3 regions of the Frankia sp. R43 genome follow, and region 2 is predicted to be linked to each of the others. Evidence: riboswitches for the same ligand, from Rfam matches in the RefSeq annotation. Region 2 holds a riboswitch; each other region holds the start of a gene.
The links. Region 2 has a riboswitch for cobalamin ahead of ACG83_RS08595 (ABC transporter substrate-binding protein). Riboswitches for the same ligand answer to the same signal wherever they lie in the genome.
Positions count from the first base shown of each region.

Region 1: linked by a shared signal. The riboswitch ahead of cobM (precorrin-4 C(11)-methyltransferase) and the one ahead of ACG83_RS08595 (ABC transporter substrate-binding protein) in region 2 are both predicted to bind cobalamin.
Region 3: linked by a shared signal. The riboswitch ahead of ACG83_RS20275 (ABC transporter substrate-binding protein) and the one ahead of ACG83_RS08595 (ABC transporter substrate-binding protein) in region 2 are both predicted to bind cobalamin.

Region 1 is NZ_LFCW01000004.1:729,631-735,462, forward strand. Features, by position in the region: gene ACG83_RS20345 (precorrin-6A/cobalt-precorrin-6A reductase) at 13-939, opposite strand; gene cobM (precorrin-4 C(11)-methyltransferase) at 927-1,679, opposite strand; adenosylcobalamin (AdoCbl) riboswitch at 1,787-1,939, opposite strand; gene ACG83_RS20355 (STAS domain-containing protein) at 2,005-2,340, opposite strand; gene ACG83_RS20360 (class I SAM-dependent methyltransferase) at 2,609-3,451, opposite strand; gene ACG83_RS20365 (TIGR03618 family F420-dependent PPOX class oxidoreductase) at 3,655-4,092, opposite strand; gene ACG83_RS20370 (class I SAM-dependent methyltransferase) at 4,252-5,073, opposite strand; gene ACG83_RS20375 (alpha/beta hydrolase) at 5,081-5,832, opposite strand, start outside.
Region 2 is NZ_LFCW01000002.1:232,592-238,423, forward strand. Features, by position in the region: gene ACG83_RS08590 (iron ABC transporter permease) at 1-854, opposite strand, end outside; gene ACG83_RS08595 (ABC transporter substrate-binding protein) at 1,112-2,365, opposite strand; cobalamin riboswitch at 2,353-2,548, opposite strand; gene ACG83_RS08600 (metalloregulator ArsR/SmtB family transcription factor) at 2,752-3,138, shown strand; cobalamin riboswitch at 3,214-3,369, shown strand; gene ACG83_RS08605 (ABC transporter substrate-binding protein) at 3,742-4,938, shown strand; gene ACG83_RS08610 (iron ABC transporter permease) at 4,952-5,832, shown strand, end outside.
Region 3 is NZ_LFCW01000004.1:705,111-710,942, forward strand. Features, by position in the region: gene ACG83_RS20255 (DEAD/DEAH box helicase) at 1-991, shown strand, start outside; gene ACG83_RS20260 (hypothetical protein) at 984-1,913, shown strand; gene ACG83_RS20265 (ABC transporter ATP-binding protein) at 1,846-2,676, opposite strand; gene ACG83_RS20270 (FecCD family ABC transporter permease) at 2,673-3,326, opposite strand; cobalamin riboswitch at 3,336-3,527, shown strand; gene ACG83_RS20275 (ABC transporter substrate-binding protein) at 3,563-4,762, shown strand; gene ACG83_RS20280 (iron ABC transporter permease) at 4,762-5,832, shown strand, end outside.

The DNA.
Region 1 (5,832 bases), on a different contig from region 2:
TCCCATTTGCACCTATTGGCGACGACTACTTCCGCTATTTGGCGGCGACTCGGCAGTATGGCCAGCGGCCAGCTCCCGCAGAGCGGTCAGGATGCCGGCGGCGTCCGGCCAGGTCCGTGGCGCCGGGCCCGCGGCCGCCGGGCGGTCGACCATGACGACCGGCACGCCGACCGTGCGGGCCGCGTCCAGCTTGGCGACGGTCAGCGTGCCGCCGCTGTCCTTCGTGACCAGCACCCGGATGTCGTGCTCGCGCAGCAGTCGGGTCTCTCCTTCGACGGTGTAGGGACCGCGGTCGAGCAGCACGGTGTGCCGCGATGGCAGCGTGTCCGTCGGCGGGTCCACGGCCCTGATCAGATAGTGCCGGTCCGGGTCCGCGGCGAACGGCGCGAGCTCGCGGCGACCGGTGGTGACGAACACGGCGCCGCCCGGCGGGCAGAGCTCCCGGGCCCGGTCGGCGGCCGCCGCCAGGTCGCCGACGCGACGCCAGTCGTCACCGGGCCTGGCCTGCCAGCCGGGCCGTGCCAGCCGGAGCAGCGGCACCGCGGAACCGGCGCCGCCCGCCCACGCGCCGCCTGAATGCGCACCACCTGAATGCGCACCGCTCGAATGCGCACCGCTCGAATGCGTGCTGCCCGCGTGCGTGCCGCCCGCCTCGTCCGATGCGGGCGAGGGGGCCGCGCAGGCGGCGACGGCGTGCGCGGACATCCTCGCCGCGAACGGATGCGTGGCGTCGACGACGACGTCGATCGCCCGGTCCCGCAGGAAAACGCGCAGGCCGCCGACTCCACCGAAGCCGCCGATCACGGTCTCGCCGGCGGGCAGCGCCGGATCGCGCACCCGCCCCGCGAGCGACGAGACGACGTCCATGCCCTGCTCGGCGACGAGCGCGGCGGCGAGGTCACGTGCCTCCCGGGTGCCACCGAGGATCAGGATACGCACGCACGGTCCCGTTCCGCCGAGTACAGGTGGCTGTCACGGAAGCCCGTCGCGGCGAGCGCGTCGCCGACGACGATGACCGCCGCCCGGCCGATCCCGGCGGCGCGCACGGCGGCGGCGATGGTGTCGAGCCGGCCGCGCAGCACGACCTGGTCCGGGCGTGAGGCCCAGGCAACCACCGCTACCGGGGTGGCGGCGCCGTAGACCGGCAGCAGCTCCTCGACGACCGCCTCGATCCGCTGGATGGACAGGTGGATGACCATCGTCGCCCGGGCGGCGCCCAAGGCCGCGAGCGTCTCCGCGGCCGGCATCGCGGAGGCGTTCTCGCTGGTCCGGGTCAGGACGACGCTCTGCGCCACGCCCGGCACGGTCAGCTCTCGGCCCAGCTCCGCTGCCGCCGCCGCGTACGCGGGCACCCCGGGGCACACGTCGTAACGGACGCCCGCCGCCTCCAGCCGGCGCATCTGCTCGGCGACGGCGCTGAACACCGACGGGTCACCGCTGCAGAGCCGGGCGACGTCCTGGCCGGCGGTGTCGGCCTCGACGAGATGACCGACGATCTCGTCGAGGGTCAGTGGAGCGGTGTCGACGATCCGGGCGCCCGGCGGGCAGTGCGCCAGCACGGCCGGGTCGACCAGGCTGCCCGCGTAGAGGCAGACCGGGGAGGCCGCGATCAGGTCCCGGCCGCGCAGGGTGAGCAGGTCCGCGGCACCGGGGCCGGCGCCGATGAAATGAACGGTGATCGCGTCGCTCCCTAGAAAGGCTTGGAGGACCGTGCCACGGCCAGCCGGAAAGTCATCACGGCGTGCTCAGGGACGGGAGAAGTGAAGTCGCGCAACGGTGGTCACCGGAGCCTCCTTCGGGGATTGTGCGTCCCCGCGGACGGATGGGCATCATGACGGCGAAGTATCTGACTCACCCGCGGCGTTTCGCGGGCTCACAGTGGCGCAACCGTGCCGGACTTCCACCGGCTTCCTTACGCCGTCACGAGGCCCCACCGTAGGTCCGTACCGGATCGGGCGTCAACACCCGCTCCGGCGGCCGACGTCTCCCCCGCCCGGGCCGGGCTCAGAAGCTGCCGACGGCCTCCTTCTCGTCGTCGTAGACCTCGAAGATGGTGATCAGCTGGGTGATGTGGAGCAGGTCCTGGAACTTGGGAGGTGGCTTCAGCAGCTTGAGGTGGCCGCCGCGATGCTGCGTGGCCGTGTAGGAGCTGACGAGCTCGCCGATGCCGCTGCTGTCGACGGTGGTGACGCTGGCGCAGTTCAGCAGCAGATTGCGGGTGCCGTTCTCCATCTCCTCACGGACGGCCCAGCGGAGCTGCTCCGCTCCCATCCCTAGGACGATCTTCCCGCCCAGGTCGAGGATGGTGACACCGTTCTGCTCGCGACGGTCGATCTTCATGAGAATCAGGTGCTCCTTCCGGAAGGTGTTTCACCAGGACGGCTGCCGCGGAAAGCGCAGCACCCTGCGCCCCATGCCCACCCCGCCCCAGCGCCCAACCCGGAGAATTCGTCCGGGCACACAGGGCAATAGTCCCCTGAGTCAACCTGACACAAACACAGCCAGTTACCATCCGTAACAGCAACGCTTCGGGTTTGCGGCCTTCACCGACCCACCTTCGCGGCGTGGCCCCCGGAACGAACCGGGGCCGGTCACCCGACCGGAGTTGTCAGCCAGCCGGGTTCGTCGCGGTGACCAGCCAGGTCGCGGCGGGAAAACGGACGGCTCCCCGCACGAGATGCCGACGCAGCTCCGCCCGCACCTCGTCGAGCAGCGCCGACCAGCCCTGCGGGCCCAGGGCCGGCTGCAACTGCTGCCGGGCCGACCGGCCGGTGGAGGTGCTCAGGATGGTCGCCAGCCGTTCCTCGACCCCGTCGGTGCCATCGGCCCCGTAGTCGCATTCGAAGTCGAGCGCGTTGATAACGATGCCGGACCAGCCCGCCGCACCCAGGACGCCCGCCAGCCGGTCGGCGTCGGCGAACGCGGTCGGGCCAGGCTCGCCAGGCGCCGGGTCCGCCGGTGGCGGGACCAGCCGCCCGGCGAGCACGCTGGAGCCGAGCGAGAACATCGGGTTCTCCTCCCGGCCGCGCCAGCAGGCGAAGACCAGCCGGCCCTGCGGGGCCACAACCCGGCGGATGTTCGCGAACGCCGCCGTCGGGTCCTCGAAGAACATCACCCCGAAGCGGGAGACGACCAGGTCGAACGGCGGGCCGGGCGCTTCCCCGCCCAGGTCGAGAACCTGCGCGTCCCCCACCACGACGGTGGCCACGGGAACCCTGCGCCGCGCCGCCTCGGCCATGCCCGGCGAGATGTCGACCCCGACCACGCTCGCTCCCGCGCCGGCCCCGGCCGCGAGCAACGTGCCGGAGCCGCAGCCGACGTCCAGCAGCCGCTGCCCGGGCCGGACTGCCGCCGCACGGCTGATCGCCGCGGTCACCGGCGCGAACAGGGCGTCGAAGAGCGCCTCGTTCGCGACCCAGCCGGAGGCGTTGTCGCCCCAGGTCAGCCGCATCTGCTCGTTCAGCACACCCTCGACGGTAGCGTGGGCTGTAGCCAGAGCCCGATCAAGAGAGGCAAACGGGGGCGAAGGGTTTCCTGGCGACCCGCAAGAAAGAAGGATTCTGGTCGTCGGAACGACCGAAATCGTTCACTCTTGCGACTCACCAAACCCTCCAACGACCAAAAATCCATCGAACTACCGGGGCAGACACACCACTAGTTGCTGTAGACCCGCCGGGGCACCAGGAAAACGGCGGTTCTCCGTTGCTCGGCCATCACCCGGTCATACGTGGCCCAGTCGTCGTGCGTGCCGCCCGCGGCGACGAAGACCTCCCGCAGCAGCAACCGGAGCCGCTCGGCGTCGATGTCGGGATGCGGGTCGTCCGGGCCGATGAGCTGCGCCTCGCCCTCGGCGGACACCCATCGCCACCCCGACCTGACCGTGACGGTCAGCGCGGGCCTGGCACGCAGGTTCGCGAGCTTGACCCGGCCGTAGGTGACGAAACCGACGACAGGGGTGGTGCTCAGCGGATGCCGCAGGACGCCGACGTTGACCACGGACGACTGAATGCTCTGGTCGGCCCGCGACGTCGAGACGACCGCCAGCCCTTTCTCCTCCCGGCCCAGCTCCGCCAGGTCGTCCATCGTCGCCACAGCCATGCCTCCCCGTCTGTCGGCGCGTCCACTCGCCCGCCCAGCATCGTTTCACGGCTCCGGGCGGCGGACCGACGGCGAGCGCCACGGCCCGCAGCACCTGTACCGGGTCAGGCCGCCCCGCCGGCGCCACCCGGCTCGCCGCGCAGCTGCCCGCGGTCACCCGGCGAAGGTCAACAGGGTGGCTGACGGGCGCAGATCACGCGGGCCGGGCAGGGCCGCGATCCTCCGGAGCGTTCGCGACCGCCATGCCCTGCGGCCGGGCGGTGGCTGCAGGTCCTCGGCGGTGGCCACGCCGGGGATCTGCGCGGGCAGGCGAGCGGCCGCGGAGACCGTGAGGCCGAAGGGCATGGGCGGCGCGGTGTAGCGGTCCGACATGCGGTAGCCCTTCATCGTCCGCCTGCTGAACGCGGGGGGTATCGAGTCGAAGAACAGCTGCCCGGCGGGGAACCGCGCGGCACACTCGGTGATCAGGGACATCACCTGGTCTCGTTCCAGGTACATGAACAGGCCCTCGGCGGAGATGAACACCCCACGTGCCGGATCGGGGACGTCCATCCAGCTGTGGTCCAGCGCCGAGACCGGGATCGCGGTCATGCGTGGCTCCGGCGGCAGCAGGCGCCGGCGCAGGTCGATCACCGGTGGCAGGTCCACGGTCAGCCAGTCGACGCCGGGCCGCCCCAGGCGCCAGTAGGTGGTCTGCAGGCCCTCGCCGAGGGCGACCACAGTCGCCTCGGGGTGCCGGTCCAGGTACGCGCGGATGGCGAGGTCCAGGGCGAGGGCGCGCAGTGGATGGCTCTGGCTGGGCCTGCCGAAGCGTTCGAAGTCGTAGTCGATCCTGCGGTAGAGACGCTCCGCCAGCGGGTCGTCGAACGACGAGCCCGGGTGGATCGACTCCTCGGCCCGGTTGCGCAGCGTCCACAGGCAGGTGGCCGCCACCCCGTCCAGGGCCGTGCCGTCGATCTTCTCTTCTGTCGTCACGGCGGGATCAACGCGTTTCGTGATCAGGCGCCGAAGCATCGGCGGCTCGCGGCGGGCCGGCGAACGAGGCACGGAGGAACTCGAGGATCTCCGCCCGCGCCGCCTCGGCCTGCGGCGCCAGACCCGGGATGCTGAGGAACGCGTGCCCCGCTCCGGCGTACTCGGCCAGCCGTGTCGGCGTCCCGGCCGCCTGCAGCCGTTCGGCGTAGCGGCGGCCGTGGTCGGCCAGCGGGTCGTGGGTCGGCACCACCACGAGCGCCGGGGCCAGCCCGCTCAGACTGTCGGCGTGCAGCGGCGAAAGCTCGCGAGGGTCGGTTCCCGGTGGAACGGCGAGCCGCTGGAACAGCCGCAGCACCGGCACGGCGAGGGTCGGGGTGTCGGCGTGCTCGGTGACCGAGGCGTGGTCGAGCATCGTCCCGGTCACGTCGACAGCGGGGTTGACCAGCACCTGTGCCGTGAGCCGCAGGCCGGACTCGCGGGCGCGGATCGCGGCCAGCGCACTGATCAGCGCGCCGCAGCTCTCGCCGAACACAGCCGTTCGCGCCGGGGCGATGCCCCACGGCCCGGGGTCGCGCACCACCTGCCGGAGCACGTCCCAGCCATCCGCGACGGCCGCCGACAGCGGAGTTCGGTGGTCGAGGAGGCGGTGCTCGACGGAGACCACGACCGCCGGCAGCTGGGCGGCGAGGTGGCTGTTGACCCAGTCGCTCTGCACGGCGGTGCCCACGAACCCACCGCCGTGCACGTGGAGCACGAACG
Region 2 (5,832 bases):
GTAAGGATGGTGGCGGGGACGAGGACGCGGTGGTCGGCGGTGCCGAGCAGGCGGCGGGCGATGTGGGGTACGGCGATGCCGAGGAAGGCCACGGGCCCGCAGAACGCGGTGACCGACCCGGCGAGCAGAGAGGCGCCGAGGAGAGTGGCGGCGCGGACGCGGCGTAGCCGCAGGCCGAGGGTGCGGGCGTAGTTCTCGCCGAGCAGCAGCGCGTTGAGCGGCTTGACGGTCAGCAGCGCGACCAGCAGTCCTACCCCGACGATGGGCGCGAAGACCGCGAGGTCGCCGTTGGAGGTGCCGGCGAAGCTGCCCAGCGACCACATCCAGTACTGGATGGCGCGCTGTGGCGCCGTCCAGGTGAGCAGGAGGCTGACGAGGGAGCCGACGGCACTGTTCAGGATGACGCCGATGACGAGCAGGGTGACGACGGAGCGTACCCACTGGGCGAGGACGAGGGTCGCGCTGAGGACGAGGGCCGCGCCTGCGGCAGAGGCGACGACGATTCCGTACCGGCCGCTGCCGGCGGCGCTGGCGGTGAAGGTGCCGCCGGAGCCGCCGACGCCGGCGACGACGAGGGCGACACCGAGGCTGGCCCCGGAGCTGACACCGAGGGAGTAGGGGTCGGCTAGCGGGTTGCGGAACAGGGTCTGCATCTGCAGGCCGGCCACGCCGAGGGCGGCCCCGGCGAGTCCGGCGGTGAGCGCCCGCGGCAGCCGGATCTCCCGAACCACGACCGTCCACCGTGGATCGTGCGGGTCCCGCCCGGCGAGGACTCGCAGGGTTTCGTCGAGCGGGATGGAGACGGATCCGACCGCCAGCGCCAGCAGGAACATCCCGACCAGGGTTCCCAACATGGCGGCGAGGACGAGCAGGCCGCGCAACGGACGACGACCCGACCGGGCATCGCGCACCGCCCGGTCGGCCGACGGCACGGGGCCGCCCGGGCCGCCCGGGCCGCCCGGATCGCCCGGACGGTCCGGGCAGCGACCGTGGACGCGGGGGAGCGGCGCCGCCGGGACAGGGGCGGCGGCCGGGTCTCCCACTCGGGCGCGCGGGGCGGCGACCTGCTGGTTCGTCGTGCCCTGCGGGGCGGCGCCGAAGTCCGGCATCGCTATTTGATTTGCTGGTAGAAGGCGAAGGTGTGGTTGGGGAAGGCGTCGGGGTGGAGAATAGCGGCGAGGTCGCCGAGGACGAGGTCGGGCCGGGTGACGCCGCGTTCCCAGTAGTCGTTGCCTCCGCCGGCGCCGATGACGAGGTTGTTGCTCCAGACCTGGCCGTCGCGGAAGGCTGCGAACTGGCCGTAGCGGGCGTCCTCGGCGGTGATGTCGCCCCGCGTCTTCCACTCGCCGTCGGCGAGCCAGATTTTCGCGTCGCCTGACTTGGTGAAGACACTTTCGAAGTCGAGCTCGAGGCTGCCGGTGTCCTTCTCGCCTGACCAGGGGTAGCTGGCGCCGGCGTCGGCGAGCAGCTTGCCGACGTAGCTGCCTCCTGAGGGCATGTACCAGGTGCCCTGGTACATGGTGCCGATCAGCGTCGGGACCGGCTTGCTGTCGGGGACCTTGTCGACGATCGCGTCGTAGTCCGCCTCGATCTGGTCGAAGACCTTGCCGGCCTTCTCCTCGTCACCGGTGAACGCGGCCATGAACTTCACCCATTCGGCGCGCCCGAGCGGATCGCTCTCCAGCCATTCGGCGTTGGCGACGACGGGGATGCCGGCGTCGCGCAGCTTCTGATACGCGGGGTCGTCGGTGCCGCCGGTCATCAGGACGTCCGGCGCGGCGGTGACGACCTTCTCGGTGTCGAGCTGGCCGTTGCCGGCATATTCGACGACCTTGCCCGCGTCGATACGGCCGCGGATGTCCTTGTTGACCACGGAGGCGGCGCTGGAGACCCCGGTGAGGATCCCGGTGCGGTCGAGGTCGACCAGCAGCGGCAGGTGGGTGGTCGAGCCGGAGTAGAGGCTGTCGATCGGCGTCTCGATGCGCGGTGCGTCGGCGAGGTCGCCGGTGAGCTCCGGTTTGGGGGTGCCGCACCGGTACAGGACGTACGACTCGGGCTTTCCGTCCGGGTAGGGCTCCTTCACGGTGACGACCTGGTAGGCCTTCTCGTAGGTGATGGTGAAGTTCTTCGCGTGCTCGAGGGTGGAGCGCGTCGGGTAGTAGTCGGTGCCCTCGTCGAACGAGGTCACGCAACCTCGGGAGTCTGTGCCTGCACCCGCACCCGCGCCGGCGGTGGAGGGCGACGGATCGTCGTCGCCGCAGCCGGCCAGCAGAGCGGGGAGGAGAAGGAGGGTGGTACTCAGGGCCACCAGACGTGCGCGCATGCGAAGAAGGCCGCCTTCCAGCACCTCGTGGACGGATCGCATGCCGTGGCCGGTCTCCTGGCTGACGGGTGGTGCGTCACCGGCCGCCTTCCCAAGCGGCGACTCCGGCGCTCAGTGACTTCCCCGCCCGCAGGCGAGGACTGGCCGGTGACATCCCGATCACAGTGGCGAGGGCCGCTCCGGTTCCGCACCGGCTTCCCGAACACCACGGCGGGACGAACTGTACGAGAACGCCTGCTCATCTGCAAGGCAATGCAGATTTTTGGTCGAATGTGCTCGATGTCCTCCGTCGGGCCCGGACGGAGCCGTATCCTGCGCCCGCGCGGCACGTTTCCGGAGATCATTGGAGATCGCCGGGGAGGTCTGACGTGCTCGGACGCGCGGTCGGCGAATGTCCGGCGAGGGGGGGCGGGTGCGAGAATCGTCCCATGCACCGCTTGGACGCTCGGGCCGAGCACCGGATCATCGATCGTGACCGGGCGTGCGACGCGGTGGCCGCGATCGGGGACCGGGACGACGTCGCCCGCTGGGCCGGTGTCTTCGCGATGCTCGGTGAGCCGGGCCGGCTGGCGATCCTGCTCGCGATCCACCATGTCGGCCCGATCTCCGTGTCGGATCTCGCCGTCGCGGTCGGGATGAACGACGCGGCGGTCTCCCAGGCGCTGCGACTGCTGAGGCACCAGCAGGCCGTCGTCGCGGAGCGGGACGGCCGGGTGATCCGCTATCGGCTCGCGGATCCCGTCGTCGGCGAGCTGCTCACCCGGGTGCGCCCCGCTCCGCAGCTTCACCACGGTTCCGCTGCCGACGTCCACTGACCGCACGGTCCGGGGATCGCATGGTCGGCGGCTGGTCGGCACGTCGCGAAGGTCACAGCAGGCAGCCCACCTGCGCATCCGCGTTGACGTGCAGGTGACAGACCCCTACGCTTGCGGAACTCCAGGACAACGGTCGGAAGCCGGTGGAAATCCGGCACGGTCGCGCCACTGTGAACGGTGATCATCCTATCGATGGTGACCGTGAGTCAGGCCTGACGTTGTCCTGTCACCGGCTCGGGACGCGTCATCCAGGGAGGTCACGACATGGCCGTACGTCCAACTACCTGATCGAGACTCGTCGCTCCAGGCACGTCTCTCAGGAGCTGACCGGTTTCTGATCGAATTCCCGTAGCGGCGTCGCCCGGCACCGACACGGCTGGCCGGTGATCCGGCTCATTGGCCACGTATGTCGCGGACGCATTTCCTCTTCCTTCGGTGGTCGTCTTCGGCGTGGGAAGAGTGTTCTCCGGGCACCTCGGAAAGCGCTGTGAGTGCGATCTTCCAGTGCTTTCTCCTGCTGGTTTTACGTGCGTCCAACCGCCTTCCCGCATTCATCCATGCCGTGCGCCTGCGCGCTCGGAGACAGCTGAGGACCCCATGACCATGCGGCAGTCTCTGGCCCGGATCTTCCCTTCGCGGCCTGATCATCTCGAGGTGCCCACCGGCCGCCACCGCCACCGCCACCGCCGGAGGCGGAACGCGGCCGCGGTGGTGTTGGCTGCGTTCTCCCTGCTCTGCGCGGCGCTGGTGGGCTGCAGCCCCAGCCCGACCACCGGCGAGCCGGCCGCGGCGAGCGCTTCCCAGGCCGCCCGGCATGAGGTCGCGGTGGTCGACGACGCCGACCGCAAGGTCGAGATCACCGTTCCGGTGCGGCGGGTCGTCGCGTTCAACACGTTCAACGTCGAGTTCATTCGCGCGGTCGGCGCCTTCGACACGGTGGTCGGGCTCGACGGAGGTTCGGCGGGGGAGAACTACACGGGCTACTGGGGCGACTTCGACGTCACGAAGACCGCGGGCAAGGGCCAGGCCGAACCCAACTACGAGCAGCTGGCGACACTGAAGCCCGAAGTCGTCATCTTCCCCCGTAACGGAGCCTGGAAGGAAGCGGAAGGAAAGCTCGCGGCCTTCGGCATCAAGACCCTGGTCATCACCGGCTGGGACCAGAACGACCACATCTTCAACGTCGATCTGATCGGGAAGATCTTCGACCGGCAGGAGCAGGCGGCGAAGCTCAACGCCTTCTACACGAAATACCGCGACCTGCTGGCCGAGCGCCTCGCCGGTGTCACTCCCAAACGCGTCTACCTGGAGAACGACAAGGACTTCGCGTCGCCCGTTCCCGGTTCGGGCTGGCATGACATGGTCACGCTGGCCGGCGGCACGAACATCTTCGGTGACATCCGTTTCACCGACGCTGATTCGGCCCGGGGGTCGGTCCACCAGCTCGACATCGACCCCGAGGCCGTCCTCGACCGTGACCCGGAGCTGATCGTCCGCAACACCGGCGGCGGGTACGCCCTGGAGTCGGCGGGGGACCTGGCGGCGGAGCGCGCGAACCTGCTCGGCAGGGCCGGCTGGGACGGGATCACCGCCGTGCGCGACGGGCAGGTGTACGTCACCAGCTCCTTCCCGATGAACGCCTGCTCGAAGATCATCGGATCGCTCTACCTCGCGAGCTGGCTGCACCCGGACAAGATGGCCGGCGTCGACCCCGACGCCGTGATGAAGGAGTGGATCGAGACCTACCAGGGCGTCTCGCTGCCGGACCCGGCCGCCTACCGCCTGCATGCCAGCGCCTGACCACGGCGTGGCGATGACCAGCGAAGCTCCGACGGCCGGTTCCACCGATTCGGCGGGACCGGCCGAGCCGCCGGAAGACGACCCGTTTCGTCTCGCCGCTCGTCGAGCCCGCCGCAAGATTCTCATTCTGGCCGCCGGGGCCCTGCTGCTGGCGGTGACCAGCGTCGCGGCGGTCTCGGTCGGCGCGAGCGGGGTGTCGCTGCGCGACGTCGGCTGGGCGCTGTGGACGCGGGCCTTCGGGATCACCATCGCGGCCGACGACCTCGCCACCCAGACCGTGGTGTGGGAGCTGCGCCTGCCGCGCATCGGGCTGGCCGTGGTCGCGGGGGCGGGTCTGGCCATCGCCGGAGTCGTGCTGCAGGGCCTGCTGCGCAACCCGATGGTCAGCCCGTTCACCCTGGGCATCTCCTCGGCCGCGGCGTTCGGCGCGTCCGTGACGATCCTGTTCGGCGACTCGACCGGGCGCGGCGACGTCACGATGGTGGCCACCGCGCTCGCGGCGGCGCTGCTCTGCGCGGGCCTGCTGCTCGGCCTGTCCTGGCTGCGCGGCGCCTCGCCGGTCACCCTCATCCTGGTCGGGACGGCGCTGACCTACCTGTTCCAGGCGCTAACCTCGACGATGCAGTACATCGCCAGCGAGAACCAGCTGGCCGAGATCGTCCGGTGGAGCTTCGGCAGCGTCAACGCGGCGACCTGGGGCCAGGTCGCCGCGGTCGGGGTGCCGGTCGGTGTCGCGCTGGTGCTGCTGACCGGACAGGCCGCCAACCTCAACGCGATCGCGTTCGCCGGCGACGACGCCGCGCGCAGCCTGGGTGTGGACGTCACCCGCACCCGGCTGGTGTGCAGCCTGCTGGCGGTGATGCTGGCCGCGGTCATCGTCAGCTTCACCGGCGT
Region 3 (5,832 bases), on a different contig from region 2:
CGCCCGGCACCGGATCGCGCTGACCGGGACGCCGGTCGAGAACCGCCTCGGCGACCTGTGGTCGATCATGCACGCGGTGAACCCGGGCCTGCTCGGCTCCGCCGCCGCGTTCCGCGCCCGCTACGCGGTGCCGATCGAGCGGTACGCCGACCCGGAGGCGACCGCCCGGCTGCGCCGACGGATCCACCCGGTCGTGCTGCGCCGGGTGAAGACCGACCCGGCGGTGCTGCGCGACCTGCCGTCCAAGGTGGAACTGCGCCAGCTGTGCACCCTGACCCCGGAGCAGGCCTCGCTGTACCGGGCGGTCGTCGACGACATGATGGAGCGGCTGCGGGACCCGTCCGCCACCGTGCGGCGGGGCGGCGTGGTGCTGGCCGCGATGACCCGGCTCAAGCAGGTCTGCAACCACCCGGCCCACCTGCTCGGCGACTCCTCGGCGCTGCCCGGCCGCTCCGGGAAGCTCGCCCGGCTGGAAGATCTGCTCACCGGCATCGTCGCGGACGGCGAGCGCGCGCTGTGCTTCACCCAGTTCGCCCGGTTCGGGGCGATGCTCGCACCGCACCTGTCCGCCCGGCTCGGGGTGGAGGTGTCGTTCCTGCACGGCGGCCTGCGCGCCGCCGAGCGCGACGCCCTGGTCGAACGCTTCCAGACCAGCTCCGGGCCCGGGGTCTTCCTCCTCTCGCTGAAAGCCGGCGGCAACGGCATCAACCTGACCACGGCGAACCACGTCATCCACATCGACCGGTGGTGGAACCCGGCGGCCCAGGCGCAGGCCACCGACCGCGCCCATCGCATCGGGCAGCGTCGCGACGTGTGGGTCCGCACCCTGCTGTGCATGGGCACCCTGGAGGAGAGGATCGACCGCATCCTCACCGACAAGGCCGCGCTGGCCCGCACCGTCGTCGGCGGCGGGGAGAGCTGGCTGGCCACGCTCTCCACCGACGAGCTGCGGGACCTCGTCACCCTCGCCCCCGACGCCGTCGATGGCTGAGCCGCCCACCCGCGGCCAGCCGGACCGGGGCCGGGACCGGGACCGGGAGCGGAGCCGCCGGGCCTGGTGGTCCGCACGGTTCCTCGAGCTGATCGAGGGCATGACCCTGCCCGAGCCGCTGCGCGCCGGCCGTGCCCTGGCCCGCACCGAGGCGGTCCTGACCGTGCGGCGCACCGGCAACCTCGTCGTCGCCCTGGTCCGGGACCGCGGCGAGGACCTGCACAAGCCCCGGCTTGCCGTCCGGACCTTCGGCGACGACGCCTGGAGCCAGGCCGCGGGCGCACTGGCCGCCCAGGCCCGGTACGCCGCCGCGCTGCTGGCCGGCTCCCTGCCCGCGGACATCGAGGACACGTTCGCCGCCCGCGGGCTCACCCTGTTCCCGCAGCGCGCCGACGACCTGGCGATGGACTGCACCTGCACCGACTGGCAGCGGCCGTGCGCCCACCTCGTCGCGGCCTGCCACCAGCTCGCCGAAACGATCGACACCGACCCGTTCACCCTGCTCGCCCTGCGCGGCCGGGAACGCGACGCGCTGCTCACCGAGATCCGGCACCTGCGCCCACGCTCCCCCGCCCCCGCGACCGGCGACGTCCAGCCGGCCACGGCGCCGCCGACCGACCCGGCCGGGTTCTGGACGTCTCCGGATCCTCAACGGACGGCTCCGGACCCGGCCAGCTGGACGTCGCCGGGCTCCGAAGGCCGCCGCGAAGGCACGGCTGACCGGAGCGGGCCCACGGGACGTCCCGACATCCTGCTGGACCTGTGCGGGCCGCTGGTCGTGGAACCGTTCGGCGATCTGCGCGAGGTGCTGCGCCCGGCCTACCGGATCCTCACCACGCCCCGGGCGTCACCCGCTACGACCCCGCCCGCCGTGTCTCGGGCAGACGGGGCCGGATCTCGGGCACGCCGCGGTGGCGGCTGACCTCCACCGGCAGGCCGTAGACCTGCTCCAGGACGTCGGCGCGGTAGACGTCGGCCGGTGCTCCGGTGGTCAGGACGCGGCCGCCGTGCAACAGGGCGACCTGGTGGCAGAAGCGCGCCGCGAGGTTCAGGTCGTGAATGGCCATCAGCACATGGAGGTCGCGCTCGGCGGCCAGGGTGTGCACGAGGTGCAGGGTCTCGACCTGGTGGCGCAGGTCGAGGGCGCTGGTCGGCTCGTCCAGGAGCAGCACCCGGGGCTGCTGGGCGAGGGCGCGGGCGATGACGACCCGCTGTGCCTGGCCGCCGGAGAGCTCGTCGACATGCCGGTCCGCGAGGGCGGTGAGGTCCAGCAGCTCCATCGCCTCGCGGACGTGGCGGGCGTCCTCGCGTGACGGCCGCAGCCGGGTGTGCGGGGTACGGCCGAGCATGACGGCCTCGGTGACGGTCAGGGCGAACGGGCCGGGCGAGCCCTGCGGGACGTACGCGGTGATCCGGGCGAGCTCCCGCGGCACCAGCCGGTGCAAGTCAGTGTCACCGAGCCGGAACGTTCCCGCCTTCGGCCGGTGGACGCGGCAGATGCCCCGGATGAGGGTGGACTTCCCGCTGCCGTTCGGGCCGAGCAGGCCGACGACGGTTCCCCGGGCCACGGTGAGGTCCAGGTCGGTGAGCACCATCCGGCGCCCGTAGGCGAAACACGCGCCGCGGATGTCGAGGGTGGGCTCCGGCGCGGTCACCGGCGGTGTGCTCGCAGCCGGGGCGCTCACAGGAACTGCCTGCGGCGGGTCAGGACGAGGTTGATGAACAGCGGCGCCCCGAGGAAGGCGACGACGATCCCGACCGGGATGACGGCCGGGGCGAACAGGGTGCGCCCGGCGGTGTCGGCGGCCAGTACCAGCAGGGCACCGGCGATCGCGGCGAACGGCAGCAGGAAGCGGTGATCGGCCCCGACGATCAGCCGGGCGATGTGCGGGGCGACCAGCCCCACGAATCCGATCACGCCGGTGAAGCTGACGATGACCGCGGCCAGCATCACCGCCAGCAGGCTGCACACCAGCCGGGTGCGGGTGACGTCCACACCCAGGCTGCGCGCGGCGTCGTCGCCGGCGAACGCGATCGCGTTGAGGTTGGCGGCCTGTCCGGTCAGCAGCACCAGCGCGACACCGACCGGCACCCCGACCGCGGCGACCTGGCCCCAGGTCGCCGCGTTGACGCTGCCGAAGCTCCACCGGACGATCTCGGCCAGCTGGTTCTCGCTGGCGATGTACTGCATCGTCGAGGTGAGCGCCTGGAACAGGTAGGTCAGCGCCGTCCCGACCAGGATGAGGGTGACCGGCGAGGCGCCGCGCAGCCAGGACAGGCCGAGCAGCAGGCCCGCGCAGAGCAGATCGTCTGCATCGCCTTGCAGATGATGCAGGCGTTCTCGTACAGTTCGTCGCGCCGTGGTGTTCGGGAAGCCGGTGTGGAACCGGCGCGGCCCTCGCCACTGTTATCGGGATGTCACCGGCCAGTCCCCGCCCGTCGGGGAGTCACTGAGCGTCGGAATCGTCGCCTGGGAAGGCGGCCGGTGTCGCACCACCCGTCAGCCAGGAGACCGGCCACGGCACCCCCGCGAATCCGTCCACGAGGTGCTGGAAGGCGGCTTCACTCCGCATGCGCGCACGTCTGGTGGCCCTGAGCGCCACTCTCCTTCTCATCCCCGCACTGCTGGCGGGCTGCGGCGACGACGATCCGTCGCCGGCCGCCGCCGACGCGGGCACGGACGCCCGTGGCTGCGTCAGTTCGTTCGACGAGAACACCGACTACTTCCCGGTGCATTCGACGCTGGAGTACGCGAAGAACTTCACGATCACCTACGAGAAGGCCTACCAGGTCGTCACGGTGAAGGAGCCGTACCCGGACGGCAAGCCCGAGTCGTACGTGCTGTACCGGTGCGGCACCCCGAAGCCGGAGCTCACCGGTGACCTGGCCGACGCACCGCGCATCGAGACCCCGATCACCAGCCTCTACTCCGGCTCGACGACCCACCTGCCGCTGCTGGCCGACCTGGGCCGGCTCGACGTCCTCACCGGGGTGGCGACCGGCACCTATGTGATCAACAAGGAGGTGCGCGGCCTCGTCGACGCGGGCAAGGTCGTCGAGTACGCCAGCAACGGCCAGATCGACACCGAGCGGGTCGTCACCGGGGCGCCGGACGTGCTGATGACCGACGGGTACGACGTCCCCGAGTTCCAGAAGCTGCGTGACGCCGGCGTTCCCGTCGTCGCCAACGCCGAATGGCTCGAGGGCGACCCGCTGGGGCGCGCCGAATGGGTGAAGTTCATGGCGGCGTTCACCGGCGACGAGGAGAAGGCCACCAAGGTCTTCGACAGGATCGAGACCGACTACGACGCGATCGCCGCCAAGGTCCCGGACGAGAAGGCGGTGCCGGTGCTGGTCGGCAGCATGTACCAGGGCACCTGGTACATGCCCTCGGGTGGCAGCTACGTCGCCAAGCTGCTCGCCGACGCCGGCGCCAGCTACCCCTGGGCCGACTCGACGGACGCCGGCAGCCTCGAGCTCGACTTCGAGACCGTCTTCACCAAGGCCGGCAGCGCGAAGATCTGGCTCGCCGACGGCGAGTGGAGGAAACTGGGCGACATCACCGCCGAGGACGCGCGCTACGGCCAGCTCACGGCCGTCCGCGACGGCCAGGTGTGGGACAACAACCTCGTCACCAACACCGACGGCGGCAACGACTACCGGGAGCGCGGCGTGGCCCGGCCCGATCTCGTCCTCGGTGACCTCGCCGCCATCCTGCACCCGGACGCCTTCCCGAACCACACGTTCGCCTTCTACCAGCAGCTGAAGTAGTGACGGCGCTGTTCAGAGCGGCCGCGGAGGCGTCCACCAACCCGGTGGCGCCTCCCGGCCCGGCCCCCACACCACCACCCGTGGTGGCAGCACCAGCGGTCGCCTCCGCGTCATCGGAGGCACCGGTGCCCGCGGTGGCGCCGGCGACCTCGCTGGCATCCGCGAACCGGGCCGCCGCCGGCAGCCAGGGTGCCAGCGGCAGTCCGAGTGCCAGCGGCAGTCCGGGTGCCGTCGGACGGCGTCGGGCCCGTGCCGCGGTCGTCCTCGGCGGGCTCGTCGCCGGCCTGGTCGCGATGTTCCTGCTGGCCCTGGCGGTCGGCTCGGTCTCCATCCCGCTCGACGAGACCCTGCGGGTGCTCGTCGGAAGCGAACCGCACGACCACCGGTGGACGATCGTCATCCGCGAGATCCGGCTGCCTCGGGCGCTCACCGCCGCACTCGCCGGGGCGGCGCTCGGCGTGGCCGGACTGCAGATGCAGACCCTGTTCCGCAATCCGCTCGCCGACCCCTACTCCCTCGGCGTCAGCTCCGGGGCCAGCTTCGGGGTCGCCGCCGTCGTCGCCGGGGTCGGCGGCTCCGCCGGAGTGTTCACCGCCGGTGTCGCCGGCAGCGGCCGGTTCGGGGTGGTCGTCGCCGCGGCGGTCGGTGCCGCCGCCGTCCTCGGTGCCGTGCTCGTGCTCGCCCAGTGGGTGCGGTCCGTCGTCACCCTGCTCGTCATCGGCGTCATCCTGAACAGCGCCGTCAGCTCACTGGTCAGCCTGCTGCTCACCTGGACGGCGCCGGAGCGGGCCGTCCAGTACTGGATCTGGTCGCTGGGCAGCTTCTCCGGGACGTCCAACAGCGATCTCGCCGTCTTCACGCCCATCGTGGGTGTCGGGCTCGGCGTCGCACTGCTGACCGTCAAACCGCTCAACGCGCTGCTGCTCGGCGAGAACTACGCCCGCACCCTCGGCCTGCGGCTGCGCCGGGTCCGCGTGGTCACCCTCGTCGGCGCGTCGGTGCTCGCCGGCTCGGTGACCGCGTTCTGCGGGCCCGTCGCCTTCCTCGGCATCGCCGTGCCGCACATCGCC